DNA from 2 places in the Pseudoalteromonas sp. 10-33 genome. Region 2 is predicted to be linked to the other one. Evidence: predicted binding sites of a transcription regulator. Region 2 holds the regulator's gene; the other holds the start of a gene.

Region 1 (15,180 bases), on a different contig from region 2:
ATTGCTAATTATCAAATGCTCTTTAAGCAATTAAACTAACTCCATCTTGTATTTACATACTTACATTAAGACGGAGAAAAGCATGTCTCACCAAATCATTAAAGACTTACACAATAGATACACTGCAAAGCAATATGATGCATCAAAACGTATTTCTACAGAAGATCTGGAAGTAATTAAAGAAGCTATTCGTCTGTCGGCTTCTTCAATCAATTCTCAACCTTGGAAATTTGTTCTAGTAGAAAGTGAAGAAGGTAAGAACCGTTTACACGATACATTCGCTAACAAACACCAGTTTAATCAACACCATGCTAAAGAGGCATCTCACACGCTTTTACTTGCTTATGACCCTGAGTTCACTAAAGAGAAGTTTTCGAAGCGTGTTGACGTAGAGGTAAGCTCAGGCCATCTACCAGCAGATATGCGTGATAACTTTATGGGTGCATATGCATTTGCTGAAATGAACACAGATGAAAATGGCTACAACGGTAGTTGGACTAAAGCACAAGTTTATTTAGCACTAGGTAATATAATGCATACTCTAGCGCGTTTAAACATAGCTTCTACACCTATGGAGGGTGTAGACCCAGACTTAATTGGTGAAAAGTTTAGCGCTGAGCTTGATGGACACATTTGTGAAGTTGCGCTAGCTATGGGTTACCCTAATACCGATGAAGACTGGAACCATGGTTTACCAAAAGCGCGTCTAGCGTTAGAAGATATTATTACAACTGTTTAGCATAGTAAACCTTATTTAAAAGCCGAGGCTCTCTCGGCTTTTTTGTGTTTAAAATAAGCCATATGCTTCCGTTTTTTCGGTTTCTTCTTGCAGCGTAGCAGGTTTAAATATGACACTAGGATCTAAAAGCACACTATGGTTTTCGGCCATTTTTATTAGGCCTCGCATCATACCTTTAGTTTGTGGGTCTATATCAAAGCCTATATCAGTTAGCTTATCTAAGGGTTTGATGTCTTCTTTTTTATAATCTAGGCTGTCTTCCACTTTATCGACGAGTAGCCCCACATGAGGATTTATACCGTCTTTTGTTGTGAATACAATTATTGGTTTGTAATCTAAAGTAATTTGCTCTTTTGCAGATTCAAACAGCCTCTCTAACTGAGCAATACTGCTACTTTTTATTTTACTGAGTAAGTTGTTTACCTGCTTATGTTCACCTTGCTTGTGAGCAGTGACTGCTTGCTTAGCTTGTACGAGTAATGATTCGAAAGGTTCATTAAAGCGAGACATAGTAAGCTTTAAATCAGGGTTGTCGGTATTGAACTCTTGGTAAAAAATAATAAAGTCTTGAAGCTCAGTTTCATTAATAGTTAATGTTTCTGATTGAGTTAAGAGGTTTCTTTCTAGTGTATTGAACCAGCTAGTTTGTTTGTCTTGCCATGATCTTAGCTGTTTTAAAATATGTTTGTTGCTTTGCTCCGTTGATATATTATTTAAAATAATTCCTAAATCGAAAACTGGAGTAGGGATATCCATATAATCTTTAACACCAATAAAGCTTTTGTTGTTGTTTGGTAGTGTTGTGAGGTTATTATCAAAGCGCTCGGTTAATAAGATATCAAGTATTTTTAGTGAAATGGTTTTGCAGCCCACTTTAAAGTTTATTAATTCCATGCCTTTATCTTAATTTACCCATCAATGTATTAAGAATAGAACAAATCCACCAAATAGCTTAAGTAACTATGCTAATTAATCACTGTATTAAGGAGGCTGATTATTTAATAGCTTTAGTTAGTTTTAACACTGCTTGTTTAAAGTGTGTTTCAAGCTCTTTTTTACCTTGGATATTTAATTGCTCAATAAGATTTTTATCGCTTTCATTTTGCAAAATTAATCTAATTAATAATTGCTTATCGCTTTGTGTTAAGTAATTAATGATTGAGGGCGTCTCAGTGATAACTTGCCAAATAGTGGGCGAAATACTAAATCGAGAAAAATGACTATTAAGTTGTCGTACTATACGTTTTTGCGTATCTGTACTTATAGGCTTATTTGTAAACGGGGCAATAAGTACACTTACAAGCTGCCAGTCAAGGTGCTTAAAGTGTGTGAGTAAGGCATAAAATATATCGTTTTGAAAATCAGCTTTTAATTGTTTCAGCGTACTTGTATTGTTGTTTAAATACTTCACAACGAGTGCTGAGTGCTCGCCAGTGCTTTTATCTTTTTGATAACCAAGTTTTATGGTACTAAATCCTTGGCTTTGCCAAAATTTTAATAGCTCATAGGTGGCGCCAAAACTAGCTCCAAACCAATAACACTCATTACTAACTTTTGATTCGCAGTAACTCAGTAGCGCTTTACCTAGCCCTTGACTGTGAAGGTTAGGAGCAACAGCAATTCTTACTACGCGGGCAGAGAATTGAGTAAGGCACTGGGGATCATTGCTTAGCTGCGAGAGAGTCTGTGCCATTAAATGACCTTGAGGGCGGCGTTCACCTTTTAGTACTTGCTCAGTAAGCTCTGTGGTTAAACCGCCCTCTATTGAGATTAAACACACTCCCACTAATTGGTTATTTATCTGGGTTATGAATAATCGTTGCGCAGGCGCATCAAGTAGCTGGCGTAAATCATTAACGCTACTTTGATAATGTGCTAAGGAAAGTAATGCAATAACCTGCTCAAGTAACGGCTCGTTTTTTGTGAGTTGTTGTTGAGTAATTTCACTGTGGACTAGGTTATTTAAGCCATTGCGTTGAGTTTCTTCGTACTGTGCTTCGAGTGCGAGCAAAGTGCGTATATGGCGTTCTAGCGGATCGGCTTTTGCAAACCTTAACGGTGCATCAAGTGTGACAATATTAGCGGCTTTGTACTTTGCTTTAACATACTGACTAAACCTAATTGTATAACCTCTACCATTGCCCTCATAGCCCACTAAAGTGCTTGCAAATACAATACGCGGATAATGCTTAAGCATTTTGAACAACAGAGGAACAGGTATTGCAGCTGCCTCGTCAACAAGTAATAAATCACACTCTGGCAACGAGCTTAATAATGAGTCTGGAGCAATGTACTGTAAATTGGCAAGCTGCTTACTTTGACTTTCGAAGGGGATGTTTAACTCATTGCTTAAATGTTTAAAGCTACTATGAGTGGCTTTAAATTGTGTGCTGCAAAGTAGTATTTTTTTATCTATAAGTTTTGCAGCAGCAAGTCCAAGCGCTGCAGATTTACCACGGCCTCTATCGGCATTAATAAGTAAAGGGCGATTAGCGCGACCATGAGCCACTTTAATTATATTTTCTACACAATGCTGTTGCGGTTCAAAATCTATTTTATTGGTAGAGCTTTCGCTGGTGATATTACGTGTACAGCCATGTAATTCACTAAAATGAAAAGCGGGTAACGATTGTATAACGCGGGCAATGCGTTCATTAAAAAAGCTATGGCTTACTTTATACCCGTGAGACTGCACTGTGCTTAGCGCAGGATCTGGCCAAGTTGAAAGTTCGCTTAATTCTGGTAGCAGTAAATATAAAATACCGCCAGCTTTTACCGTACCTGCAATGGCAGCCAATATATCAGGGTGTAAGCCACTAAAGCCATCGTAAACGGCGTGTGAATATTCTTGCCCTAAAATTTGATGGGTACGATTAGGCCACTGCGCATTATTTAATGTGGTATTTTTAGAAACGACGAGTGTGTTTTCAGTTTGAAGTAATTCACCTAATAGCTTGTAGCACCAAGCGGTACTGCCAGTAATGAGCACAAGTTGGCGATGATAAGTGCCAACCAGTGTTCTTTCTAACGTGTTTACGTGAGCTTTATACAGCTTGTAATCGTGCATAAGCCGTTACCAACCATTTGCTACCTAAGTCATCAAAGTTTACCTGTACGCGCGATTGTGCGCCGCTGCCTTCATAGTTAAGAACCGTGCCAATACCAAACTTAGCATGCAGTACACGTTGACCTAAATTAAAGCCGCTGTCTTCAAAGGCGGCATGGCTTACTGATGCACTAAAGCGTCCTGCTGCCGGCGGGCGCGACACTTGCGTTTTAATCCTTATTTCTTCAACGCAGTCTTCAGGAATTTCGCGTAAAAAACGTGAAGGACTATGGTATTTCTCTTGTCCGTATAGGCGGCGGCTTTCGGCGTGGCTAATGTATAATTTATCCATAGCGCGAGTCATACCTACGTAACATAGGCGACGTTCTTCTTCTAATCGGCCAGACTCTTCATTACTTTGCTGCGATGGAAACATACCTTCTTCCACGCCCACCATAAATACAAGCGGGAATTCTAGGCCCTTAGCTGAATGCAGAGTCATCATTTGCACGGCATCTTCGTGCTCATCAGCTTGACCTTCGCCAGATTCAAGCGAGGTATAGGCTAAAAAGCCTTGTAGTGGTGAGCTAAACTCTTCTTCTTCAGGGAGTTCGTACTGATCGCACGCGCTTATAAGCTCTTCTAAGTTTTCTACACGAGCACGACCTTTTTCGCCCTTTTCTGCCTGATACATAGCCATAAGGCCAGACGTTTGAATTGCATACTTAGCTTGCTCTTGTAATGTAAGGTCGCTAATTTTGTCTTCAATGTGCTCAACCAGCTCAACAAATTTGCTAACAGCGCCGGCTGCTCTGCCCGATAAGTGCTGTTGTTCAACAATAGCTTTCGCTGCGTACCATAACGGAAGTGACTCAGCACGGGCGCAGTCGCGTATATGACTTAATGTTTTGTCGCCAATACCACGTGCAGGGGTATTAATTACTCGTTCAAATGCGGCGTCGTCTTGGCGATTACCGACTAAACGTAAGTACGATAGCGCATCTTTAATTTCTTGACGCTCGAAGAATCGCATACCACCGTAAATACGGTATTTTAAACCTTCTTGTAGCATGGCTTCTTCAAGTACACGAGATTGCGCATTACTACGGTATAAAATGGCGGCGTCTTGTAACGCGTTACCGGCATTTAACCAGCTACGTAATTTACTGCTTACAAAGCGGGCTTCATCTAGCTCGTTAAAGGCGGCGTAAATTGATATAGGCTCGCCCTCGTTGCCATCGGTCCATAAGCTTTTACCCATGCGCTCTGAGTTATTTTTTATAAGCGCATTAGATGCTTTAAGAATAGTTGCAGTTGAGCGGTAATTTTGTTCAAGGCGAATAGTTTCGGCGTCAAAGTCAGTTAAAAAACGTTTTATATTTTCTATTTTAGCGCCGCGCCAACCATAAATACTTTGGTCGTCATCGCCCACAATCATAATACTTTGGGTATCGCCTGCGAGCAGCTTTAACCATGCGTACTGAATGGTATTGGTATCTTGGAACTCGTCCACCAGCATGTGCGCAAAGCGCTGTTGGTAGTGACGAAGTAGTGTAGGGTTATTTTTAAGCACCTCATAGCTACGTAGCAGTATTTCAGCAAAATCGACTAAACCAGCGCGGTCACACGCTTCTTGATACGCGGCATATACACGCAGCATCATTTGCTCGTTTATATCGTAGGCTTGAATATCTTTAGGGCGAAGGGCTTCGTCTTTTTTAGCGCTTATGTACCAGCCAAATTGTTTAGCTGGCCATTTTTTATCATCAATATTCATTGATTTTAATAAGCGCTTAATCATTCTTAGCTGATCGTCAGAGTCTAAAATTTGAAAGGCTTCTGGTAAGTTAGCTTCACGGTGATGAGCGCGTAAAATTCGATGTGATAAACCATGGAAAGTACCAATCCACATGCCACCGACCGGTGCTTTTAAGGTTTCTTCTACTCGAGAGCGCATTTCTTTAGCCGCTTTATTGGTAAAGGTTACCGCAAAAATACTATAAGCAGAGGCTTGTTCAACCTGCATAAGCCACGCAATACGATGAACTAACACTCGTGTTTTACCAGACCCAGCACCCGCCAATACCAACATGTTTTGTAATGGGGCTGCAACGGCATCGCGTTGTTTGTCATTTAAGCCATCGAGTAATTCAGAAACGTCCATCGTTACGCCTTTTTAATCAATATTGAGGGCAGTATAACAGGTGTTTTTGTTAGGCTAAATAAAATACTGTTTTTATGAACAGCTATTCTAAAAATAACCTCTAAAACCAATCAGCTGGTTAGTTTTAGTATCGATAAGTGACTAAAATCAATAATAAAAATAATCAAATTGACCTATATTTAGTAAAAAATACCAAAGCAATTAGAGAGTCGTAATTTAACTAACTGATTTTTAAGCTTTAATAAATTGGCATAAAGTGTGATAGTAAGTAAATAACTAAAATTTAAAATTAATTAACTACAGAGGTGAGTATGGCTGATCAAGGGTCTGGCGGTAATGTAATTGCTGCGTTGTGTAATATATTTTTTCCTGGTTTAGGGCAATTAGTACAAGGGCGTATTTTAGCTGCTATATTTTTTGCGCTAGCTATTGTCATAAGTTACGCACTTATATATGTACTCGTTGGTTTTGTATTAGTGCCTATTATTTACTTATGGTCAATTATTGACGCAGCGCGTTATAGATCGCGAAGTTAACGGCTTTAGAGCTGAATAAAATGGCGCCCGTGTGGCGCTATTTTGCTTTATATGTCCTGTGGTTTGCGGGCGTTTACGTATATAATTACGCAATTAAAGATTTACAGGCAAACCCTATGGAATATCAATTTATTCGCGACCCTATTAGTGGGCTGCGCATTAAAATAAGCAGCGAGCATGCAATCATTGGCCGTTGGTTAAACGAAGAAATTGGCAAAGACAAAGTGGCTATGGTGCAAGCACTTATTGCGTCGGTAAAAACGAGTTTTGAGCCTGTGACTCTAAAAGGCCAAGAAATAGATTTAATTTTATCTAAAGATGAAGCCTTATTTGAAGCGCATGCACTGCACCAAGACAGCGAAGACTTAATTGCCTATCAAGATGACGATTTAATGCTTGAAGAAAACGACTTAAGCAGTGGTTGTGGTTTTGAAGACTTTATTGATTTAATCGAGTCGTGGTATGAGTTTACCAGTAATCGATAAAATAATTAAAACAGACATAGCAAATGCAAAAACAGCGCTTTCTCTGTATTATTAAACAACTAAAAACGACAGGAATTGATATGTCTGCCAATTTAAATAAGCTAGTAGTCATGCTAGAAATGCAAAACGCCATGAATACAAAAGTGCATGAGCAATGGTTTACACAAGGGTTTGAATGGTATCGCGCTATTTGGGTTGAGTGTGCCGAAATGCTAGATCATCATGGCTGGAAGTGGTGGAAAAAACAAACACCCGATACCGAGCAAGTTATTTTAGAATTAGTTGATATTTTTCACTTTGGTTTGTCGCTACGTATTGACGGTAAAACAAGCTATCAAGACTTAGCAAAGCAATTAGAAAGTGAGTTGAGCCAAGTACAGCAAGCGGACGACTTCAAACAAACGTTAGAAATACTTGCGGCATCAGCAGTTGCAGATAAAGCGTTTAATGCAGCAGCATTTGCCGGTTGTATGGCACAAATGGGCATGGATATTGACGATTTATACCGTGGTTACGTCGGTAAAAACACCTTAAATTTTTTCCGCCAAGACCATGGTTATAAAGATGGTAGCTACATTAAAGTATGGAACGGCCAAGAAGATAACGAACACTTGGTTGAAGTGGTTAAAAGCCTTGATACCGAACATGCAGACTTTGCAAAGTTAGTTTACCAAGGCCTTGAGGCACGTTACCCAAAAAGCTAAATAATAGTACGATAGTCGGTTACATTTAAGTAATCGGCTATTTCGTTGTGTGGTTGCTGGCTATCTGGGTTAGCAACCGCAAGTAAGTGTCCAATGCCGTATTTTTTTGCGGCATTTAATACAGCTACGCTGTCGTCAACAAACAAAGTACGGGTTTTGTTAAATCCTAAATCATTTTGTACTTGGTGCCATAAACTTTGCTGCTCTTTACTTACGCCATATTCATGCGTCGACACTACACCATCTAAATAATTATCGATTGCGGTGTGTTCAAATTTCATCATGACGTTTTCAGGATGCGCGTTGGTAAGTAATATAAGCTCTTTTCCTGCTTTTTTTAGCTCCGTTAAAAAATAGGGAACGTCATCACGTACTTTTATAAGGTGCTGTGTTTCTCGTTTTAAATCCATAATTGGTAATTTAAGCTGATCTTCCCAATAATCTAAGCAATACCACTCAATTTGGCCACTTACAGCTTGATAGCGTTTAAAAATATCTTCTTTTGCTTCGCTCAGGCTTATATTTTTGGCTAAGGCATGTTGTTGTGGAAGAACAGTTAACCAAAAATGGCTGTCATAATGTAAATCGAGAAGTGTTCCGTCCATATCAAGTAAAACGGTATCGATTTTTGACCAATTTAGCATGGGCTTTTCCCTGTGAAAAGTTTATGATTAAGCACAACTGCCATGATAGCAAATTAACGCCAATGACACAGAAAAAGCATCCAACACCTCCTCAAATCCTAAGTAATAATGTTGTCGCTAAAAGTCGCCTATTTACTGTGGAATCTTTAGAGCTTAAATTTTCGAATGACGAAGAGCGTCAGTATGAACGTATTCGAGGTGGTGGCAGGGGCGCTGTAATGATTGTGCCAATAACGGCCGATAACGAAATGCTGCTAGTGCGTGAGTATTGCGCGGGCACCAATGACTACCAGCTAGGCTTTCCTAAAGGACTTATTGACCCAGGCGAAACGCCAGAGCAAGCTGCTAATAGAGAACTTAAAGAAGAAGTAGGTTTTGGCGCAGACTTTTTTAAACCATTAAAAACAGTGACCATGGCACCCAGTTATTTTAATGCCACCATGCATATTTTATTTGCTAAGCAATTATATCCGCAAACACTTCCAGGCGACGAGCCTGAGCCTTTAGTTGTTGTTAAGTGGCCATTAACGCAATGGCAGTCATTATTAGAGCAAGATGATTTTACCGAAGCACGAAGTGTTGCCGCTTTGCTATTATTAGATAAGTACTTAGCATCTGGAGCTGCCGATGAATAAATTATTAGAACCTTGTATTGAATTAGCCGAACGTGCAGGCGATGCCATTATGGCTATATACAAAAAAGATGATATTGGCCAACAAGAAAAATCAGACCACACACCAGTCACTAAGGCCGATTTAGCTGCAAATGATGTGCTTGTTGCAGGCTTAAAGGCACTTGCGCCTGATATTCCAATCATGTCTGAAGAAACGCCTATCCCTGCATTAGCCGACAGGCAAGATTGGCAGCGTTATTGGTTACTTGACCCCATGGATGGCACTGGTGAGTTTATTTTAGAAAGTGGTGATTTTGCGGTAAACATTGCGCTTATTGAAAATAACCACCCTGTACTGGGTGTTATTCATTGGCCGTCAAAAGGTATTACGTATTTTGCGAGTGCTAAAAATGGTGCTTTTAAGCGTGAAGAAAAGAGCGACACACAAATATACGTAGCTCCGCCTGAAAGTTTAACACTAGCGGTAAGTCGCCGTCAGAAAATTGAGTCGGTGAGCCAATACTTAAATAGCCAATTTACAACCATTGCGGTTGGTTCGTGCTCGTTAAAAGCATGTATTGTTGCTGAAGGTAAAGCGGACTGCTTTTTAAGAATAGGCCCAACGGGTGAGTGGGATACAGGGGCTTCACAAGTTATTGTAGAAGAAGCGGGCGGTTGCATTACCGATGCAGAGTTTAACCCTTTAACGTATAACCAACGCGAGAGCACTGAAAACCCAGATTTTATTGTAATGGGCCATCCTGATTGGGAGTTTCAAAAAATGATTACTCCTCACCAACGAGCGAGTATAGAATAGGTTTTGATTGCTTTTTGTTCACTTGAACGGTTTTAAGTAGTTAAAGTCTTGCATTATAAGTTTATTCCTATATAGTAGCGCTCTCTTCAAGGCAGGCTCGTGAATATTACGAAAATGTTTTAAAGAAATTACAGGCGCGGGATGGAGCAGCCTGGTAGCTCGTCGGGCTCATAACCCGAAGGTCGTCGGTTCAAATCCGGCTCCCGCAACCAATTTTTTATAAAACTTGGTTACTGTAAACTCTAACTTAAGAGATAAAATTAAGTAGTCGATAGACTTTAAATATACAGGCGCGGGATGGAGCAGCCTGGTAGCTCGTCGGGCTCATAACCCGAAGGTCGTCGGTTCAAATCCGGCTCCCGCAACCAATTTTTAAATTGGACGCCACGTTGTAATGTAAGCAACGTTAAATAAGTATGCATATTTCAGGCGCGGGATGGAGCAGCCTGGTAGCTCGTCGGGCTCATAACCCGAAGGTCGTCGGTTCAAATCCGGCTCCCGCAACCACTGAAATAAAAAGTTATAGTAAAGCAACACGCCTAAAGCGTGTTTTTTTATGCCTGAAATTTAGTGAAATGGGTAGCTCGTCGGTCTCAACTCTTCATTAGCCAGCAAAGGTCGTCGGTTCAAATCCGGCTCCCGCAACCACTGAGATAAATAGCTATAATAAAGCAACACGCCTAAAGCGTGTTTTTTTATGCCTGAAATTTAGTGAAATGGGTAGCTCGCCGGTCTCAACTCTTCATTAGCCAGCAAAGGTCGTCGGTTCACTTTCTATAAGCTCAGGCTCCCGCAACCACTGAAATAAATAGCTATAATAAAGCAACACGCCTAAAGCGTGTTTTTTTATGCCCGAAATTCAGTGCAATGGGTAGCTCGTCGGTCTCAACTCTCCATTAGCCAGCAAAGGTCGTCTTCACTGCGTGAGGCATTCACCCTCTATAAGCTCAGGCTCCCGCAACCACAGAAATAAATAGCTATAATAAAGCAACACGCCTAAAGCGTGCTTTTTTATGCCTGAAATTTAGTGATTCCTAATAAGATGCCTAATAACAAAGCTGTGATTACATTTACCCCATTTACTTATACTAATCATTTTAAGTTTTTTATTACTTAACACCCCGTGCTGGGTATGTTAAAACGGCTGAAATATTTTTTTAGCGCACTTTTACATGACAGAACTTTACCACTGGTTTGATTTAATCGGTATCGCCGTGTTTGCTATTTCAGGCACATTAGTGGCCTACGAGAAAAAAATGGATGGCTTTGGGGTTGTAGTATTAGCAACAGTAACCGCTATTGGTGGGGGAACTGTGCGTGATGTTATTTTAGATGTGCCGGTATTTTGGTTGCATGACCAGAGTTATTTTTTCGCTATTTTAGCTGCTGTGCTTATTACGTCTCGGCTTATTAATAAGCAAAAATCAATTCCGTACTTCACATTGCAAATAGCAGATGCATTCGGTTTGGCGTTTTTTGCTGTAATGGGCACGCAAAAAGCATTGCTTGCAGGTATGCCAGAAATGACAGCAATTATTATGGGGGTAATAACCGCCTGCTTTGGAGGCTTAATACGCGATGTTCTTGCCCGAGAAATTCCTATGTTATTAAAAGGCGAGCTATATGCTATTACCTGTATTGCGGGTGGTATTGTATATACGCTCAGTGTGTATTTTTCATTTGTGACCGAGCTGGCGATGGTATTGGCGATGTTGATGACATTACTCCTGCGTTTTTCAGCAATAAAGTGGAAAATCACATTACACGTTTTTAAATATCCTGACTAAACTTATCTAATCATAGGACTGATTAGGATAAGGAATGTCATTAGCTCGTATATATTCTCGTGCACAGGTGGGTATTAATGCCCCTGAAGTAATTGTAGAGGTTCACTTAGGAACGGGTTTACCCGCATTTCACATTGTAGGCCTTCCCGAAGCTTCTGTTAAAGAGTCAAAAGACAGGGTGCGCAGCGCGCTTGAAAACTCTCAATTTGGTTTCCCTGATCAACGCATTACTGTTAATTTAGCCCCCGCCGACTTACCCAAAGATGGTGGCCGGTTTGATTTGGCCATTGCCGTAGGTATTTTAGTGGCATCAGGGCAAATAGTATGCCCTGACATTCACAAATATGAGTTTTACGGTGAACTTGCACTCAACGGTGAGGTACGTGGAGTAAATGCTATTTTACCTTCTGTGCTTGCAGCTAAGGAACAAAACCGCTGCTGTTTTTTACCCATAGCTAATGATAGCTTGGCAAGCCTTGTAAATGGCGTAAAGCGTAAAGCGGTTAGTTCTATTCAAGAAGTATGGGGTGATTTACTAAACCAGCAGCCGTTGCCGTTAAATATAGAATACCCAGATTGCACGCAGGCACCTGACTTTTTACTTGATTTGAGCGATGTAAAAGGCCAGCCCGGCGCTAAACGTGTATTAGAAATAGCCGCTGCGGGTGGGCACAACCTGTTGTTTTTAGGTCCACCGGGAACCGGTAAATCAATGCTTGCTCAGCGAATGGCCACAATAATGCCGGCTATGTCTGATGATGAGGCGCTTTCAACTGCCGCACTTTATTCAATTATTGGTCATTCAATCGATTTAACAAACTGGCGGCAACGCCCTTTTCGTAATCCTCATCATACCTGCTCAGCGGTTGCATTAGTGGGAGGCTCATCAAATCCTAAGCCGGGTGAAATTTCGCTAGCGCATAATGGGGTATTATTTTTGGATGAACTTCCAGAGTTTGAGCGCAAAGTGCTCGACTCCCTGCGTGAGCCAATGGAAACCGGTACGGTAACTATTTCGCGTGCGGCGCGGCAAATGGAGTTCCCTGCGCAGTTTCAGCTCATTACAGCGTTAAACCCAAGTCCTACGGGAAGCCACACCGATAAACGAGCAACACCCGATCAAGTTATACGTTATTTATCTCGTGTATCAGGCCCATTTGTTGACCGTATTGATTTGCAAATAGAACTACCACGGTTAACAAGCGTAGAACTGCAAAGCACTAAACAAGAAGAAACCAGTGCACAGGTGCGTGCGCGGGTAGAAGCAGCTTATTACATACAGTTAAAACGCCAAGGCAAAGTAAATGCGCGGCTTAATAATAAAGAAATGAGTATTCACTGTGAGCTTGCTTCAGCAGAGCTGCAGTTTTTAGCTAAGGCCAGTGAAAAGCTGTCTTTATCGCCGCGCTCTTACCATAGGGTCATTAAAGTAGCGCGTACGATTAGTGATTTAAAAGGGAATGAAAAAATTAGCTTAGACGACTTAAAAGAGGCATTAAATTACAGAGCTTTTGAACGCTTAATTGCTCAACTCACCAAGTAACCAGAGTTGAGTATAAATAGCTTAAAACGCTTTTTAACAACTATATAGAGAGCATGTAGCCTTTGCCACGCACTGTGACAATACGCTTTTGATCTTTTTCATCGTTTAGCTTTTTACGCAGTCGACCAATAAGAACATCGACTGTACGATCGTTAGGGCTCCAATCGGGCTGTCCTATTTCTTCAGATATTTTTTCACGTGAAGTGGCTTTACCTGCATTACTTATTAAACAAATAAGTACTTTGTGCTCAGCTTCAGTTAAACGTGATTCAACACCTGATGAGGTAATTAGGGTGCGATTATCGGGGTGTAATTTAAAGTCGGCGTATTCAATAAACTCTTCACTTTCGTCGCTATCTATATTAACGGCAACGCGTTTATATAAAGCACGCATGCGTAGTTCAAGCTCAAGTAAATCGACAGGTTTACAAATATAATCGTCTGCACCTTGGGCAAGGCCAGCTATTCGATCTGCTTGGGAATCACGGCTAGATAGCACAATAACACCAATGTCTGTTAGGGTATTGAGCTCTTTGGCAAGCTGTAGCCCATCAATTTTAGGCAAAACAATATCTATAATGGCAAGTGTAAAAGCATCGCGCAGGTTTGACCGCTGCTTTACGATGCTTAGTGCATCAGCGCCAGTTGAGTCTACTTCTATTGTAAATTCGGTTTCTGCAAAGTGATTTTGAATGCGTTTAACGAGTATTTCGTCGTCTTCAACCAATAAAACATTAATAGCCATAGTACTTTATTTTAAATGTTTGTAGCTCTGTATGGTAGCACCATTAGGTAAATGCTGAGAAGGGGTTACATGCTAGTTTTAAGTAACTTAATATTTCAAAAATATTAAAATAATTATAAAAAATTAAAAAGCGCCCTTATATTTGAGGGCGCTTTTCATAGCGTTATAAAATACCGGATTAAATTATTTACCTTCGTACATTGAATCCCACCACTGTGGCTCATCTTTTAGTTTTTTATCGAAATAAGCCAACATAGTATTCCACCAGTTAAAGCGTTTATCGCGAGCAAAAATTTGATGGTCTGCGCCTTTATACTCAATAAGCTCTACGTCTTTGTTAAGCAGTTTAAGTGCGGTATACATTGTTAAGCTCTCGCCTACTGGTACGTTAGTATCGCTATCACCATGAATAAGCAGTAATGGTGTGGTTACTTTATCGGCATGAAATACCGGGCTATGTTGGCTATAAAGCTCAGCGTTATTCCATGGGAAGCTGTTTTTAGATGCCTCACCAGAATATAAGTAGCCCCACCATCCTTCGCCCCAATAAGAGGTTAAGTTTGAAATACCGGCATGGGAAATAGAAGCGCTAAATAAATCGGTTTTTGTAGCCAATAACATAGTCATAAAGCCACCATAAGAGGCCCCTAAATTACCAACTTTGGTATTATCTACATAGTCGTATTTTTTTAAAAATGCCTGTGTCCCTTCAATAATATCGTCGGCGGTGTAGTCACCCCATGCATTGACGTGTTGCGCTGAGAATTTTTGTCCAAAGCCCGTTGCGCCGGTAGGTTGTACTACATAAACCACATAGCCGTTTTCAGCCCATAAATTAAATGGATAACGGCCGGTAAAGCCACGAGTAACAGGTGATGTGCCACCGTAATAATAAACAAGAGCAGGGTACTTTTTAGTTTTATCTAGGTTACTTGGCACATAAACACGCCCGGTTATTTCAACACCACTTTTATTAGTAAAGTTAAATTCTTCAAGGGTGGGGATTGTTGTATTGGCATAAGCAATTGGTTTTGAATCCCAAATAAGATCGGTTTTGTTTTTACTAATATTAAGGCGTTTTAGTTGTTGTGGCGCTAAAGCACTTGTGCCAGTGATTAATACTTGTGAATTACGCCCGTATGAAACGCTAAATTTTTCTACAATATCTACACTGGTATTTAACTTTTGGAAGCGCTGCTTACTTAGGTCAAATAAATACAGTGGTTGAGTGTCTTTTTCGGTCACTTTAAGTACCGCATCGCCGTTTTCTAATACGCTTAACTGACCAATCGATGGGTCGAATTGTTTACTAAGCGCAGTGACGTTTTTACCGTTGTTAGTTAACAGGTAAAGCTG
Region 2 (17,999 bases):
GTCTATGTTCATTTGTACTTTTTCAGTACGTTGCGGGTAACTAATTTTTTGAAAAACTTGATGCCCTAAAAAATCCGGTGACCACATAGCCACGGCTAATACCGCAAATGGGAGCACAACCACAAAGCTTTCAAGCGTCGGTAGGCCAAGCATCCAACCTGTGTTTTCGCCCCACCAATAAGCTGGGTTCATATTTGGTAAGCCCGGTGCCGTATTAAATTCAAATGGGGCACCGAGTGCAAACGCAACCACACCGCCAATAAGGCAGCTAAGCGGCACCGCTAGCCAGCGCTTTTTAAAATGCTCTAGTAACGCATACAATAAAATGGTGGCCAAAATAACAATAAATGCAATGTGCGCCATATCAATGGCCTCAGCCCATGCAAACAGCTTTTTAACCTGCGAAATAGTACCAATAAAGCCCAAGTATATGAGTAAGCCCCCGCACACCCCCTTACTGGTTAAGCGTGCCAGCAAACTCCCTCCTTTGGTTATCGCTAAAATAAAGCCAAAGACACCAATGAGTAAGCCAAATGCCATAGGGTGGCCACCAGCGGCAACCACAATAGGAATAAGAGGAATAAGTGGGCCGTGAGTACCGGCTAAGTTAGCGGTGGGTAAAATAAAGCCTGAAAACAAAATAATAAAAATAGAAACAATGAGTAATTCATAGCGTACGTTTTCTAAAACAAACGCATCGCTTAAACCTAGTGGCGCTGCAAAAGTAGCGGCAATAGCCCCTACCATAACGACTTTACCAATGGCGCCCGCCATAGCTGGAATCGTGTCTTCAAATTCAAAGCGGTAGTCTCTAAATGGTAAATTAGGCCGCCAGCGCTTTGGCTGCATAATTTGCAGCTCGTGCTCTAGGTATTCGTCGCGGGTATTAAACTCTGAACTGGGTTTATGATTGTTTTGATAGCTGTTGATATTGTCGTGCAATGTATCTTTGTGATCTGAGTTGTGACCCTTTGGGGTAACTGGCATAGTCCCTCCTGTTACTCGTTGCTTATTTTTCAAAACGCCCTAAAGCAAATGAATGGTGAAGGGGCAGGGTAGAACAGCTTTTACTCAGGAATGTATAGGCAAAAGGTCGTGTATGATTATTTTTAATACAGTTAATTAAAAAACAGCTTTACACTAAAAATCATAAAATTACAGAAGGTGATTAAAAGTTTTTATAAATCATATTCTTGATTGCATCATTAATGATGCGCAGAGCTATTTGCCGAATAGTATCGTGTTAACGACAGGTTATTATCCTTTAGTCTTAGTGGTTGTTAAATTTGTTTTATTTCAGGATATTTGCTTGCAGGAGCCGTTAATTTTGTTTTATTTGTGGTGGAATAATACTTCTGTTACTTTCTGATTGTTAATAACAACAATAAAGAATAGAGATGCAATTCAACTCCCCTAAATCAATTGGTATTTTACTTGGTACGCTTTACGGCATATTTATGCGGCTGTTTGTAGAGCTATTTGATACTTATAATTTAAGTAGCCTAGTCTCTATATCATTTATGTTTTTAGTGCCCGTTGCAATTGGCTATATTCGTATTCATTTTGAATTTAAAAGCGCAAAAACATTAACTAAAAGGCAAATGGTGATAATTGCTTGGCAGCCAATTTTTGTTTTTTTACTTGTCAGTGTTATTACGTTACTTGAAGGCAGTATTTGTGTGGCAATGGCTTTGCCTGCCTTTATGATCTTTGCAAGTATTGGCGGTTTACTGGCAGGTTTTATTAAAAATCGCAAAACTAAAAACGCTAACCGTTCTTTACTTTCAATAGCTTTGCTTCCTGTATTGCTCTCACCTATTGAGGTGAATTATTTAAACTTATCAAAAACGTACGAAGTCACCAACTCTATAATTATTGAAGCGCCTATAAACCGTGTGTGGCAGCAGCTTGCAAATGTAAGCATGATAGAGCCTCAAGAATTGCCATTTTCGCTTACCCAATTAATAGGTGTACCTAAACCCTTAGAGGCAAATATGAATGCTACGGGTGTTGGTGCAACCAGAACCAGTAAATGGCAAAAAGGGGTTATATTTAAAGAAGTTATTACGGATTGGCAGCCAAATAAACAGATGCTTTATAGATTTGACATAGACCCTGATGCTATCCCCGATGACGCACTCGATAAACATGTAAAACTAGGCGGCGAATACTTTTCACCTCTTTACGGTGGGTATGAGTTAAGTGAAGATAAAAGCGGCAATACCATTTTAACTTTAAAAACGACCGTGCAAGATAATACAAATTTTGGTGTTTATTCGCGAATATGGGGTGAGGTCATTTTTCAAGACTTCCATCATTCACTTTTAACATTAATGAAAAACAGAGCAGAGAAGCCACTTGTCGCAGTTATTTCCCAAAATTAACTTAAACCGCTATGGTATTAAAAAATTATTATAAGAGTACTTTATGAAATCATTAACGGCAGCAGCGTTATTACTTGCCTCATCGGCAGCTATTGCGCGCCCTGCGCCTTTGGTATCTATACCGACGCATGATGCGTTTTTTAATAATATTGCAGCGCACTGTGGTAAAGCGTTTGAGGGCAAAGTAAGCATAGATAACGCAAAGGGCCCAAGCTCATTTGATAATAAAAAACTAATCATGCATGTACGCAAATGTACTGATAGCGAGCTGCAAGTACCATTTCATGTGGGTGATGATGCATCACGTACCTGGATCATTACAAAAACAGGCAGTGGTTTGAGCTTAAAACACGACCATCGCCATGAAGATGGTACTGACGATGCTTCAACCATGTATGGCGGTCATACACTTGATGCGGGTTATGCACAAATGCAGTCGTTTCCTGCTGATCAATATTCTAAAGAATTATTTGTAGCACAAGGTATTGCGCAATCGGCAGGGAATACATGGCAAATGTATATTTACCCTGAGGTATTTACTTACCGTTTAATTCGTCAAGGGCGCGAATTTAAAGTGGATTTTGATTTAACCAAATCTATTACGCCACCCGCTGCACCATGGGGATACGAAGAGTAAGCTTATTGTTCGGGCTCTTCGCATTGCAATAAAACCGTTAAAGGTGGTTGATAGGCACGTGGCTTAGTAGGAAAACGTTCGTATTCTTGCACGCCTTCAAGCATTTTTAACATAAAGGTATTACCACGGCACAACCTCTCTGCATGGCGAAGTAAAAACATACTTTGATTGGCAAAATGCTTATAGTCGTCTGATTGTATTTCTAGTTTGTAATTGCTGTCGTCAATTTTGGTTTGGTAGTAATGCACTTTATTATCAAAGTCGTATGATTTTTCTTTTTCGATGGTGTCGGCTTGCGCAGTGCCTATACTCGAAAGGCCCACCAGTGCGCTACTAATAATAAAGCGTGGTGAAAATAACCCTTTCATAAAATGTATCCTTTAATTTGCGAACTTAATACCCATTAAATACTCATATAAGTTCGGTTTATGTACGTTAAGTCTAACACCCAAAAAGAGATAATGTGATGTTCAAACAAATAAAACAGCTTTTTGCAGCATTCGATGATCAAGCGCCGAGTATAGAGCCGCACGATTTAAAGACGGCGTTAGCAGCGTTGCTAATTGAAGTCATGCGTGCCGATACTAAGCTCGACCATAATGAACAACACACCCTGACTGTAACCTTAAAAAAATATTTTAATTTAACAGATTCTGAGGTTGAAGAGCTCACCACCAATGCAGCAAGCAGTTTAGATAGTGCAATTGATTACTTTCAGTTTTCAAAGCAGATTAATGAACATTGCAGTGCAGCCGAGCGCATCGAAATAATAGAATTGCTGTGGCGTTTAGCCTATGCAGACGGTGAAATAGACCCACAAGAAGAGTACGTAATACGTAAAATAGCGGGTCTATTATATGTAACGCATGTTGATTTTATCGCCGCAAAAATAGCGGCGACAAAGCAAAAGTAAAGCGTATAAGGTTACTTTAATTTGCTTGCAACACTGACTAATTGATGAGCAAGTGAAGATACTTTATCGGCTACTTCTGGGTCGCTAATTTGGCCATTATCGCCAAAAACAGAAAACGCAGAGGGTACAGCAAGTTGGTCGGCAAGCACTAACGAACCAATGCCGCTTAAAATATCACGTACGTGATTTAAACCGCGTAAACCGCCCAATCCACCCGGTGAAGTAGCAAATAATGCCACTACTTTATTACGAAATGCCGGTACTGCACCTTGCTCTGTACGTGACGCCCAATCGATGGCGTTTTTTAATGGCGCAGTGATCGAGCCGTTATACTCTGGGCTTGCCAATAAAATACCATCTGCAGAGCGGAGTTTGTCTTTTAAAAGCTGGGCGTCGACTGGTGTGCCTTGCGCTTCAATGTCCTCGTTAAATAGTGGAATATCTAATTCGTTTAACTGAATAACTTCTACTTCAGCACCGGTTTGCAAAGCAAAACGTGCTGCTTCATTAATAAGTTTTTGATTAAAGCTTTCTTTTCGTAAGCTGCCCGCAAGAGCGATAATTTTTGGTGCTGACATGGATTTGGCCTTTTTATGTTTTAAGTTACATACCTAATGTAGCAAACTTTTACTTGTAGAAAACCCAAATAAACGCAACACTTATGTGCGTATACGCACATAAGTTTAAGGCAGGGCGCATGGCAATAAAATTTGACGACTGGCAAGACGTAAAAGTAGCCTTTGAAGTGGCTCGGCTTGGCACGCTTACCGCTGCGGCAGAGGCACTAAATGTACACCACAGCACAGTGTTAAGACGAATTAACAGCCTTGAAAAAAACCTAGATACCCGCTTGTTTCATCGCCATGCTCGTGGTTACAAGGTAACTGAAATAGGCGCTAAATTATTTGCTACAGCGCAAACTATAGATACCTCGCTCGAACAGCTACATAACGATATTGCCGCTGCCGATAGTACTTTACGCGGAAGTTTATTACTTACTACGGTGAGTGGGTTTATTGATGTAATGGGCGATGTATGTGAACAATTTCAGGCATTACACCCACAAGTACAGCTTGAAGTTATTTTGGAGCAAAAACGCTTGCGCCTCGATCACGGGCAAGCACATATTGCGCTTCGTGCAGGGCCTAAACCTGATGAAGGTGACTACATTGCTCAGCATCTAGCAAAGCTAACATCCGGTTTATACGCCAATAAACGCTACATTGCCAAGCATGGTATGCCCAAATCGTTAAGTGATTTATCGCAGCATAATTTTGTATCCGGAGTGGCGGGATATAATGCGCGGGTGCCTTATTTTGCTTGGGCAGACGAAAACATTCCTGCATCGCAAATCAAATTACGTGTATCAGAAACCGCCGAGGCTACACGCGCTATTATTAAAGGCTTAGGGATTGGTGGTTTACAGCATGATGTAGCAGCGCAATATAGCGATTTGATTCCTGTTTTACATGGTGAACTAAGTTGGCCAACGGATGTGTGGTTAGTGACCCATCATTTAGTGCATCGCACCGCGAAAGTACAAGCTTTTGCAGGATTATTAAAAGCGCATTTTAATAAGCCTCAAACTCTTAAATAGTTTTTTTAACCTCAATACCTAAACGCTTAGCAAGGCGTACAAGGTTTGCTCTGTCGAGTTCCAGCACTCTTGCAGTTGCTGCCCAGTTATAATTATGCTGCTTTAGTTGCTCGGTTATAACTGTAAATTGTAAAGATTCAACGGCCTGCTTTAATGGCTGATTACAGGCAGTGTGAATGGTGTTTTGCGTGTTAACTTGCACTGTATTACTTAGCTGTGGGGTTAAATCGCAGTGCTCGCTTGTAATCGTAACTATAGGGTTTTGCCATTGGCTTTGCTTAGCCTTTAATGCGCTGCGGCTAATAACATGTTCAAGCTCGCGTACATTACCAGGCCAACTGTATTGGTTAAGCAATGCTTGCGCTTCAGTGCTTAGCTTTAATTGTTTAATACCTAATTTACGGGCTGTTTGCTCAATAAAATAACCAGCAAGTAGGGTTATGTCGTGCTCACGTTTATTAAGTGGCGGCACGGTAATAGGGTAAACACTTAGCCGGTGATATAAATCGGCTCTAAAGCGACCTTGTGCTACCTCATGTTTTAAATCACGATTAGTGGCAGCGACTACTCGAACATCTACGTATTTTGGTATGTCTTCACCAACGGTTTGAATTTCACCACTTTGCAGTACGCGCAGCAATTTACTTTGCATAGCCAATGGCAGCTCGCCAATTTCGTCTAAAAATAATGTGCCGCCATCAGCTAGCTGAAACTTACCTTGGCGGGCATTTTGTGCGCCAGTAAAAGCGCCTTTGGCATGGCCAAAAAATTCACTCTCTGCAAGATTTTCGGGAAGTGAGGCACAATTTAAGTGAATGAGAGGCTGATCTTTACGTGCAGAATTTAAGTGAATATTACGCGCTACTAACTCTTTTCCTACGCCTGTCTCTCCTAAAACCAATACACTAAAGTTAGAGGCAGCAACTAGTTTTATTTCATTTTTAAGCGTTTTTATTACTGGGCTTTGGCCAATTATTTCACCGCCATCGCGAGTAAGTGCATCACGTGTTAACTCTTGCACAAGTGCACTTGAATGCTGCGCATGTTGTTTGTAATGGGCAAGCTCTAGAGCCGTTTTAAAATGTGCACTACACAGCGTTTGTAAGGTGCTTAGCGTATCTGTGCTGATACTGCTAAAGGCATTTGCATTAAGGCTATCAAACGTGAGTACGCCAAGTAGTGCATTTTTATCGTAAAGGGGTAAGCCTAAACAGGCATGCACAGGAATATCGCCTGTTTTAGCCAGCAGTAGGCCGTCGTATGGGTCGGGCAGTGGGCAGTCGTGTGCAAATTGTAATGCGTGGCTAGCACTACAAATAGCCTTAAGGCGAGGGTGCTCTGCTATTTTAAAACGCCTGCCAAGGCTGTCGGGCATCAGGCCTTTAATGGCTAAGGGTTTAAGTTGCTCGCCCTGCACCACAAGTAATGCACTGGCATCGCTAGGTATTACACGCTCAACCGTTGCCAGTAATTGGTCAAAGCTGTGCTCGTGCAGGGTGCTTTGGGCAAGCTCTAAAGCTACTTGGGTGAGGTTGAATTGCTGGTTCATGTCAAAATGACCTATACGTGTTTTTATGATTTAAAATAGGGTAGGTCATAAAGACTCATTTTGTAAAGTGGTTATATTTAACCTGCTGAATAGTAATGCTTTATTTTATTGGCACAGTATGTGTAATAGCTAAGTAACGTTAATGGTTACTGAGGTAGTTATGGACACACTTACAATAAATAATGTAAGCAACAATGTTGAGTTAGGCTCATTTTTTGAATCGCTTTTATTTACTGCTAATGCCGTATTAGGGTTGAGCGTTATTTGTATAGTTGTAAGTATTTTAATTAGCTACTCCTATGCAGAGTACTTTTCGATGCAGGTACAAATATCAGCACATATTAGCACTATTGTAGTGGCAGCTATTTTAAAAGTTAGTTATGTGCTGCGTTGTGTTGCTCAACATGGTTTAGGGCAGGAAGTACGCTAATGCGCCCACTAAATTTAACCGAGCCAATGCCAGCGCACATAGCTATCCATCACGTAACTAAATGGCCGTTATGGCTGCTTGCATTTAGACCTTACTTTTTAGCCGGCGGTTTGCTGGCATTTTTCTCGATAGGGTATTGGTTACTTATTTTATCAGGCCATGCTAGTTGGCACTTAACCATACCAGCTACATTTTGGCACGCGCACGAAATGCTGTTTGGCTTTGCAGGAGTGGTTGCTGTAGGTTTTTTACTTACGGCGGCACAAACATGGACGGGCATTGGAAGTATAAGTGGCAAAGCACTTATGCTACTTACTTTAATATGGGTAATTGCTCGTTTAGCTTTTTTTATTGTGCTGCCAGATTTTGCCAATATTAATTTATTGGCTGTTATTGTGCTGCAGCTAGCATGGTGGATAGGTGCAATTGCTGCGCTGGCTAATATGCTGTTAAAAGCACGCAGTAAAAATAACTATCAGTTTTTAGCTATTTTAAGTGTGTTGTGCTCCCTCAATACACTTTATTTATTACTTGTTTTAAATAACAACATGCAGCTTGCTTTGGCTGTGGTTGACACCGCTGTACTCGTTATTAGCTTACTGGTAGGCATTGTTGCAGGAAGGGTGCTTCCCTTTTTTACTGCTAAAGGTTTATTGCTTAGCGAGCAAACACGCACTCCTAAAATTGATAAAGCACTGCTGTATTTATCAATATTGGCAATTACTTTATTTTTTATCAGTAAGTTATTTTTAAGCTCAATTAGCCCTGCATTAATTGTTGCAATAGTTGCTGCGCTTCACTTAATTCGATCAGGGTTTTGGTGGAACGCAAAAGTGCTAAAAGTGCCTTTATTATGGTCTCTGCATTTTTCTTATCTTGCTTTAGGTGTTGGCTTGATGATGATTGCATTTAGCTTTTACACAAGCGTAATACCCTTCAAAGATGCGCTCCATCTTATCACTATTGGCACAATAGGGATGATGATTTTAGCTATGATGACCCGTGTATCGCTTGGTCATACAGGGCGTACGCTTAGCACCCCTAATTATATATCTGTTGCTTTTGCTCTTGTGCTGGTGGCAGCTATTACTCGCTCAATACTCCCCTTAATTATTGGGCCACACTTTGCTTGGCAGGTAAGTGCTTTGCTGTGGTTAGTGGCTTTTTTGTTATTTTTAATTTACTGCACACCTATATTAACGCGGCGTCGTGTTGATGGGCGTTGTGGTTAGTTTACCTACAGGAACACATTATGTTATCTGATAAAACTATTGAGATTGTTAAAAGCACCGTTCCGTTATTAGCGCAAGCCGGCACGGTTGTTACCGATCATTTTTATAAGCGTTTGTTTAGCCATAACCCAGAGCTTAAAAATATTTTTAATATGGAGAATCAAAACACCGGCCGCCAGCAATTTGCTTTGTTTAACGCATTAGCGGCATACGCCCAAAATATTGATAACTTAGCGGTGTTAAAAGAGGCATTAGCGCGCATTAATCATAAACACACCAGTTTAAATATTTTACCAGAGCACTACCCCATTGTTGGTGCTCATTTAATTGGCACCTTAAAAGAGCTTATTCCTGATCAATTTACGCCAGATGTAGAATACGCATGGCGTGAAGCTTACGCATTGCTTGCTGATATTTGTATTACCGAAGAAGCGGCTTTGTATGAACACAGTAAAAACACACTGGGTGGTTGGGCCGGTACTCGCCAATTTGAAATAACCAACAAGCAAGTTGAATCTGAGCTAGTAACAAGCTTTACACTTACGCCGGTTGATGGCGAAGCGGTTATTACCCATAAACCTGGCCAATATTTAGGTATTAAAGTTAAGCCAGAGGGCGCTGAATATGAAGAAATTCGCCAGTATTCTATTTCGCAAAAAAGTAACGGTAAAAACTACCGTATTAGTGTTAAAAAAGAGCTACAGCCAAAGCCTGGCATGGTGTCTAATTATTTACACTCACTAGCTCAAGGTGACATAGTTGAACTATACCCGCCTGCAGGTGATTTCTTTTTACGCAATAGCACTCAACCGACGGTACTTATTTCAGCAGGTGTTGGGCAAACGCCAATGCTTGCTATGCTCGAAACGTTATTAAGCGATAACCCTAATCACGACATTCTGTATTTACATGCGTGCGAAAATACTCAACAGCACTCGTTTGCACACTATTTAAATGAATTAAGTACGGTTTATAACTGTTTACAAACTATGACGTGGTTTAATCAAAGCAGTGATGGGGCTGACTTTACTGGGTTAATGGATTTAACAGCCATAAAAACACAGTTACCTCTTACAAATAGCGATTTTTACTTATGTGGCCCCGCTGGGTTTATGGCGTTTGTGAAAAGCCAGTTACTGGCACTAGGCGTTAAAAATGAGCATATTCATTACGAAGTGTTTGGTCCGCATCAAGACTTATAAACCAAGTGAAAAATGATAAAGGCACACAGTATTAATGCTGTGTGCCTTTTTAATAGTATTTTATTGCGCTTTACAACTTACGTTTTTAAGCTCAATAGACATATCTTTTTTAGGATAATAAAGCACGCACTGCTCGCCGATTATTTGTAAAACAAATTTTTCAGACTTTATATTATGCGCGCCCATTATGGGCATGCCATTTGGGTCTTTACTATTTCCATGGCTTAGTAAAAGCTCGCTACGTTTGGTAAACACAGTGTCGGCAAGTGTAACTAGCGTGCCACCTTTGGCTTTTATAATGGCCTGTTGTAGCACAGTAATAACGCCCGGGTTAACCTCTGTTAATAGCGCAGGTTTTGCAACGACATTACTCATACTATTACACCCCCCTAGGCTAATTAATACAGTGAGTATTGCCAATAACTTTACCATTATTGCTCCTTAGACAACGTAGGCCATGTTAGGTCCATGTTACCGCGGGTAAGATCATTTGGTGCGTTTAAAGGCTGCAGTTTTTCGCTAGTTGTAGCAAAGCTTGGTACATCTACTTTACTATTAGCGACTGTTGTTGTGATTGGGCACTCACCGTTATTATCTATATGAAAAAGTGCCGTAGATAGTAAAGCTTCGTTGCTATCACCAAGTTGATTATCAAAGTCGTCGTTAACAACACACCCTTGTACATCGGCATTAAATTGTGGCGTTGGTGTAGGGGTAAAGCCAGCGGCATATTCACCAAAGCCTTTGCTGTTAACGCCACTAAATTGAATGGTGTAGTAGGTTGTTCCACAGTTGTGTGTAGGCGTAAATCCGTATGGTTTACCACAGGTTGTATCGCCAATCAGTATCACCTCTGCATCTATCCCTTTTAAGCCATTTACAAACGCTTCAGAGGCTGAACAGGTACCTGATGTACTTAATACATACACTTTAGATAAGTTTAAATCAGGTAATTTATCGCCAGTACTGAAAAACGTTGAGTAGTCTATTTCTTCGTCAATAAACGGGAATGGAGAATCAATAGGCTGCTTATCATTTTGTTGCGTTTGATAGTAAAAACGGTTTTGTACATTCGCGCTCCCCGCCACCATATATGCAAGCTGCGAAGACAGTGCTAATAAACCACCGCCGTTGTATCTAAAATCAATAACGAGTTCGTCCACGTTATCGGTTCTAAATTTATTTACTGCATCAATGAGTCCTTCTTGGGCAATACCTATGTGACTATTAAACTGCATATACCCAACGCGCGTGTTATTGCTTGTTACAATCGTTTGTACATTTTGAACTGGAGTCTGCTCGATGTTACCTGCAGTGACATTAAACGTTTTTTCCGTGCCGTCGTTACTGCGTACAACAATTGTATGTGAGTCACCGTTGGTTGGGCTAAATAAGCCTTCGTTTAAAGTGTCTATGCCTGCTTGGGTATTGGTATTAATACTCACACCATCAACTTCAAGTACAGTATCGCCTCGTTGAAAGCCAATTTGGCTTGCTGGAGAGTTATCTTCAAGGTAAGCAACACGTAAAATTCTATCGGCTGAATCACCAATAAATGCCCAGTTAATACCATAGCCAGAAATGACGCCCGACTGTGCTTCTTGGAAGTAATCTTCAGAGGGTTCTGAAAAATGAAAGTTATCTTTTTTAGCACCCGAATCGGTTAGTTCTTCAGTTTTTAGTTGAGCAAAATACTCAGCCACGGTATCGAACGATTCAGGGTTGTTATCGGCAATTTCATCATACCAAAGGTAGGTTTCGTCACTCCATGAGCGAAGCCATAGTTTTTCGTATAAGGCTGAACCAGCTTGGTCAGGGTATGGTTGGTTATTATTAAACGGGTCGTTACCTGTGCGTGGTGTTTCACAAAAGTTTTTAAGTTCGTCTGAAGGTTCAAATACACCAGCAGTCCATGTCGGTGTGCTACTTGTTGGTGGCGTAACAGGAGATGGTGTATTGTTACTACCTCCGCCTCCACCACAACCTGTTAAAGCAAAAACTGAGAGCGCGCTGATAATTGCAAGCGATAGTGTGTTGTTTTTAAACATGCTAAGTACTTCCTGTAAATAAGTTGTTTAAAATACTACAACACCTGATTATTTATTCAACGTTTAGCTTTTTCTTTATGTAAATAAGTGTGTCATTTTTATTTGCAAAGCAGGGGCTTGAATTTCTTTATTAGCGGGTAGGCGCTATTACAATTTATTGGTCGTGTTTTTTAGTGCTAGGTCTTGTTTTTGCCAGGCATTAAAGAGTTTTTGTTGCTGTTTTGAAATTTTTAAATCATATGTTTTTTGCATGTAAGCATAGGCGTCGGCAATTTGTTTTCGGGCATAAAGCGGAGGCTCTACAACACGTTGTTTAAAGTTTACTTTTACATTACATTGGCCATATTGGGTCGCGGGCTCACCCAGCATACCAAAGCGGTAATTAGAACGGTCAGCGTTTATTTCGCCAATGGCGGGGGCTAAATTGTTTATGTCGGCTTCCATCTTCCTAAATTTAGCACTGACCTTACGGCAATTTTTTCGCCCGCCGTTTTGCCAACATTGTAGTTGATGGCCAAACTCCCATGCCGGCACTATGTGCTCCCATTCAATACGTAAAGCGCGCTGATTTATTTTGCCAGAGCGCGTGAACGTATTACGAGGTACATAGCCACAACCCGTTGGATCTGGCACTAGTTTTTTACCTTGTTTTTTAATATCACAACCGCAATACAGGCTTTTTGCATTGTTCGGTAGTGTTTTTATTAAGTGCTTTTTAGCAGTAGAGAAACGAGTAAAGTCTTTACTTGATACCGAAAAACAGACACAGCAAGCCAGTAAGGCCAAAATCAATCGGGTCATATCCATCACATACGTGAACTACAGGAGCGCCTAGTTTACTGGCTTAACAGGCAAACATACACTTATTTAAAACTGCGTTTAATCCTTATATTTTGCAATAGCAGCAAAAAACCACTTAAACAAAAAAGTACACTGGTTGCTGCAAAGCTAATTAATAAAGGATTATTAAAGTTTTCACGCTCATCGTAATCCATAATATGAAGCATCCAAAAGAAGTCGAAAATTCGCCACAGTGTACTGCGCACAGTAATCACTTGGCCTGTATCTGATGACAAATAGAGGGTGGTGCTAAATGTATCGTTAAATTGTACTTGCCATACATTTTTTTTATAACCGCTTTCTCGTGGTCCTACCGCTAATAATGCGGTACTTTCGGGTTGAGCATCAATAAGTAAATGTGCGTGCGCATTAGCAATTATTTGCTGTTTGTTAGGTGCTTTAAATGGTTGCCCAGTGATGCCATTAAAGCTTTGTTGGTTGTCTTTACTGGTTACGGTTATAAGTGGGGTAGATAAAAAATGCGCAAAGGTTATTTTAGTCGGATTAGTGACTTGCGAAACAATATCATCAATTGATGCGACGTAATGATGGCTTTTAAAAGGGTTGGCTAGATTGCGTGTTGCTAGGTGTTTTCCATGTACTTTTTCAAGCGGAATAGCGCTCATCACTAAACCGCCAAGCAACCAAGCTAAAATTTGTAGGCCTAATAAATAGCCTAACCATTTATGAAGTTTACGTGCTGGCTTAAATATTTTTTTCATAGGTGTTTATCTTATTATTTTTAATAAACATTTTACGCGAATGGTAGGCAAGGTGAGTGCGACAAAATGTCGCACTAGTACATTAAAACTGAGTTGCAGCACAATAGCGCGAATAGTAAGTAGCAATAACACTCTAAAATAAGAGTATTAACTGATAAAGTGTCTATTTATAGGGTGTTGATTTGGTATAACGATAAAACTGCGTTAAAGTTTGCAAGGTAACCATTAGAGGATAAATACGAAACAATGTCGGAAATTCAATTTTTAAATGTAGATCTAGAGCTTGAGTCAAAACAAGATATTAGTGTGCTGGTGGCCGACCTAAAAAAAGTCGCAACGATTTTACATTATGACAAAGACGAATACCGTCAATTAGCGCGTATTGAGGTAGCTGGCGATGTTAAATCACCAGACAAAGCAATAAACCATATTTGTGAGCTTATTGAATCGTGTTCACGCAATGCATTAAAGCAATGGTTAAGCTGTTCACGCAGAACGTTTGATATAGGGTTTGAGTCAGGCACATCGCCAAAGTGTTTTAATCAAGCTTTACATGCAGATACACTACTTCGTATATCTGCTATTGGCGCGGGTATGGAAATAACAATTTACCCTCTCGAGAAGTAACCTACGCTTTTCGTTCAACAACGGCTGCGGTCATTTTTGATACGCAGCACAGCTCGTTACGGCTATTTGTGATTTTTATTTCCCATACTGAACTACGCTTTCCAATATGAAATGCGCGTGCTGTTGCCGTTAATGTACCATTACGAGAAGCCTTTAAATGGCTTGCGCTTATTTCTTGCCCAACACAGTAAAATTTTGTGAAATCGACAACAAAATTAGCAGCATAGCTGGCTACCGTTTCTGCCAGTACAACGTTAGCGCCGCCATGAACCATGCCAATAGGATTATGATGTGCAGGGATTGCAGGCATAGTTGCGACTAAGTAATCATCGCCTATCTCTGTTATTTCTATTCCCATGGTTTTCATTAGGGTACCTTGGCCATTAATGCCTTCGTCCAATTGTTTGCACAGTGCTAATGTAATCGGTTGATGCCAAATACTCATATAGATTCCTTTAAATTTAATGAAGCAAGTTACTATTTTTATAGGCTATTTTAGAAAGCACCTAAAATGTACACGTAAGGAAGTAATTTGGCTATTTGAACGGGTAATTTAAATTTGCGATTTTTATTTAACTGTATATACTCACAGTTAAATGTACTGTATGGAAAACCAGTTGTATGCGCCCATTAACTAAACGCCAAGCTCAAATACTCGAATTAATTAAAGTGTTTATTAAAGACACTGGTATGCCGCCTACACGTGCTGAAATAGCACAAACGTTAGGGTTTAAAAGTGCAAATGCCGCTGAAGAACATTTAAAAGCCCTTGCCAAAAAAGGGGTGATTAAAATGAAGCCAGGCGCAAGCCGAGGGATTCAACTTGTTGAAGAAGAGGAACCGGAGCAATTAGGTTTACCGCTTATTGGTCGAGTTGCGGCGGGTTCACCCATTTTGGCGCAAGAGCATGTTGAGAGCCACTGTAAAATTGATCCATTAATGTTTAAACCAGCTGCTGACTTTTTACTGCGCGTAAATGGTATGAGTATGAAAGATATAGGCATTATGGATGGCGACTTACTTGCTGTACATAAAACACAAGTGGCTGAAAATGGCCAAGTTGTGGTTGCCCGTGTTGATGACGATGTAACAGTAAAACGTATTGAAAAGGCAGGTCGTCAGGTATTACTTCATGCCGAAAATGACGAGTTTGCACCAATTAAGGTCGACCTCGAAACTGAGTCATTCAACATTGAAGGCTTGGCAGTGGGTGTTATTCGTAACGCAGACTGGATGTAGCTTTACCATATTTTATAAATTGCGCACTATTTTGGTGCGCATTTTTATTTTTTTAAATTTGTTTTTTTTATTCATACTCCTTATTTCATTCTCAGCCCTTACTACCTCTCGATTTTAGCTACTTTTTTCTACGCTAAACTAAATCAACTCTCTACTTTTTACATATTTATTGTTTGTTTTTAATACAAAAAACTTGCATGCTGGTTAAATATTAACTAATTGTTAATGAACTGACGCTGGCAATACTCATCGCTTTTAAGTTTTGAGCACACACAATAAATTTGTTGCTAGCGCAGTGAATGCCAATTTTTTTATAAATCAAATGGCATTAATACAAAAATAAAAATAACGAATTGGCGTTTAAGCCGTATGCCTCTTCGCTTTGCACTAGCAACAGCATCAAAGGAGTCGTCACATGGGTAAACTTAGTTGTACCTTGTGGCTTATATTGTGTGTTTTTCCGCAGTTAGCGTTGGCCAACAGCCAATATAATATGCGCAAGGGCGTTACAGATATAAGTGAAAATGTTTACGAATTACACATGACCATATTTTTTATATGTTGTGTAATTGGAATAATAGTGTTTGCCATCATGCTTTGGGCACTCATTCATCATCGAAAATCTAAAGGGGCGGTTCCCGCTCAATTCCATGAAAGTACTAAAGTAGAAATTCTTTGGACTGCAATACCATTTGTTATATTAATTGCGATGGCAGTGCCAGCTACAAAAACGTTAATAGCGATGGAAGATGCCAGTAAAGCCGACTTAACAATTAAAGTGACAGGCTCGCAGTGGAAATGGCATTATGAATACATGGGAGAAGATGTAGAGTTTTACTCAATGCTTGCAACCTCTCAAGATGAAATTACCAATTTAGCAGATAAAAACCCGAATTATTTGCTTGAGGTAGACAAACCCCTCGTACTGCCAATTAATCAAAAAATTCGTTTTTTAATGACCTCAGATGATGTTATTCACTCTTGGTGGGTACCAGACTTTGCCGTTAAAAAAGACGCAAATCCGGGCTTTATTAACGAAACATGGACCAACATAAACGAAGAAGGAATTTACCGAGGCCAGTGTGCTGAGCTGTGTGGTAAAGATCATGGATTTATGCCTGTTGTAGTTGAGGCTAAATCTGAAGCTGATTTTAAAGTATGGCTTGCCGACGCTAAACAAGCTAAACAACAAGCAGCTTTAGCTGATGCAGCTTTACTTGATCAAACATTACCAAAAGAAGAGTTAATGGAACTGGGTGCTCAGGTATACATGGCAAGTTGTGCCGCGTGTCATCAGCCTACAGGTATGGGGCTACCGGGCGTATTTCCGGCTCTTAAAGGCAGCCCAATTGTACTTGGCGATATAAAAGGTCATATAGACATACTTATTCATGGGAGCCCAGGCACGGCAATGCAATCATTTGCCAAGCAGTTATCTATAAAACAATTGGCTGCGGTTATTACTTACAAGCGCAATGCATGGGGTAACGATACCGGTGATGTTATTCAGCCTAGTGAGATTCAAGCAGCACTTGATGCCGACGCGGAGGCTAACTAATGAGTAGCATAGCAGAACAACCTAATGCCAACGAAGCGCACCATGCTCATTACCCAGCTAAAGGCTTTAAACGTTGGCTTTATACAACTAATCATAAAGATATTGGTAGCTTATATTTAATATTTTCGCTGACCATGTTTTTAATTGGTGGCGCAATGGCTATGGTGATCAGGGCCGAGTTATTTCAGCCAGGATTACAGTTAGTCGACCCTCACTTTTTTAATCAAATGACCACAGTTCACGGTTTAATAATGGTGTTTGGTGCCGTTATGCCGGCTTTTACGGGATTAGCCAATTGGATGATACCGTTAATGATAGGTGCGCCAGATATGGCATTACCTAGAATGAATAACTGGAGCTTTTGGATTTTACCTTTCGCATTTTTAATTTTGCTTGCTTCTTTATTTATGCCTGGAGGAGGTCCTGCTTTTGGCTGGACCTTCTATGCTCCGCTTTCAACCACATACAGTAACGACAATACTGCCTTGTTTGTATTTGCGGTGCACATTATGGGTATTAGCTCAATTATGGGTGCTATTAATGTGGTTGTGACTATAGTTAATTTGCGTGCACCTGGGATGACGTGGATGAAACTCCCCCTGTTTGTATGGACATGGCTAATAACGGCATTTTTACTCATTGCTGTTATGCCCGTTTTGGCAGGGGCGGTGACCATGGTTTTAACCGATAAATATTTTGCGACTAGCTTTTTTGATGCTGCCGGCGGTGGCGATCCGGTAATGTTCCAGCATATATTTTGGTTTTTTGGTCACCCCGAAGTTTACATCATGATTTTGCCAGCCTTTGGTATCATTTCAACCATAGTGCCCACTTTCTCGCGTAAAAAGCTATTTGGCTATGCATCTATGGTTTATGCCACGTCATCTATAGCATTGCTAAGCTTTATTGTGTGGGCGCATCACATGTTTACCACCGGTATGCCGGTAGCTGCAGAGCTATTTTTTATGTACTCCACAATGCTGATATCGGTACCTACCGGCGTGAAAGTATTTAATTGGGT

What was found. Region 2 encodes LexA, which represses DNA repair genes until DNA is damaged. Its sites were predicted from a motif close to TACTGTATNNNNATACAGTA; they were not measured.
Region 1: a site for LexA is predicted at 6,014-6,033, ahead of uvrD (DNA helicase II). Genes of this name have one in related genera too.

Annotation. Positions count from the first base shown of each region.
Region 1 covers NZ_LOFI01000004.1:126,398-141,577, reverse strand. Annotated here, with positions in the region: gene ATS76_RS05375 (NAD(P)H-dependent oxidoreductase) at 83-739, shown strand; gene ATS76_RS05370 (hypothetical protein) at 788-1,633, opposite strand; gene ATS76_RS05365 (GNAT family N-acetyltransferase) at 1,734-3,806, opposite strand; gene uvrD (DNA helicase II) at 3,784-5,949, opposite strand; gene ATS76_RS05355 (hypothetical protein) at 6,261-6,485, shown strand; gene ATS76_RS05350 (YacL family protein) at 6,602-6,970, shown strand; gene ATS76_RS05345 (dUTP diphosphatase) at 7,051-7,674, shown strand; gene yrfG (GMP/IMP nucleotidase) at 7,671-8,318, opposite strand; gene nudE (ADP compounds hydrolase NudE) at 8,381-8,953, shown strand; gene cysQ (3'(2'),5'-bisphosphate nucleotidase CysQ) at 8,946-9,749, shown strand; tRNA gene ATS76_RS05325 (tRNA-Met) at 9,885-9,961, shown strand; tRNA gene ATS76_RS05320 (tRNA-Met) at 10,041-10,117, shown strand; tRNA gene ATS76_RS05315 (tRNA-Met) at 10,180-10,256, shown strand; gene ATS76_RS05310 (trimeric intracellular cation channel family protein) at 10,922-11,536, shown strand; gene ATS76_RS05305 (YifB family Mg chelatase-like AAA ATPase) at 11,571-13,079, shown strand; gene ATS76_RS05300 (response regulator transcription factor) at 13,120-13,824, opposite strand; gene ATS76_RS05295 (alpha/beta hydrolase family protein) at 14,008-15,180, opposite strand, start outside.
Region 2 covers NZ_LOFI01000005.1:20,759-38,757, forward strand. Annotated here, with positions in the region: gene ATS76_RS05485 (DUF3360 family protein) at 1-987, opposite strand, end outside; gene ATS76_RS05490 (hypothetical protein) at 1,398-2,384, shown strand; gene ATS76_RS05495 (hypothetical protein) at 2,428-3,021, shown strand; gene ATS76_RS05500 (hypothetical protein) at 3,024-3,389, opposite strand; gene ATS76_RS05505 (tellurite resistance TerB family protein) at 3,488-3,934, shown strand; gene ATS76_RS05510 (NADPH-dependent FMN reductase) at 3,946-4,512, opposite strand; gene ATS76_RS05515 (LysR family transcriptional regulator) at 4,632-5,531, shown strand; gene norR (nitric oxide reductase transcriptional regulator NorR) at 5,524-7,080, opposite strand; gene ATS76_RS05525 (hypothetical protein) at 7,241-7,510, shown strand; gene ATS76_RS05530 (NnrS family protein) at 7,510-8,742, shown strand; gene hmpA (NO-inducible flavohemoprotein) at 8,763-9,944, shown strand; gene ATS76_RS05540 (hypothetical protein) at 10,005-10,376, opposite strand; gene ATS76_RS05545 (S41 family peptidase) at 10,376-11,992, opposite strand; gene ATS76_RS05550 (endonuclease) at 12,140-12,793, opposite strand; gene ATS76_RS05555 (hypothetical protein) at 12,856-13,554, opposite strand; gene ATS76_RS05560 (hypothetical protein) at 13,801-14,181, shown strand; gene ATS76_RS05565 (PaaI family thioesterase) at 14,183-14,626, opposite strand; gene lexA (transcriptional repressor LexA) at 14,803-15,420, shown strand; gene coxB (cytochrome c oxidase subunit II) at 15,836-16,978, shown strand; gene ctaD (cytochrome c oxidase subunit I) at 16,978-17,999, shown strand, end outside.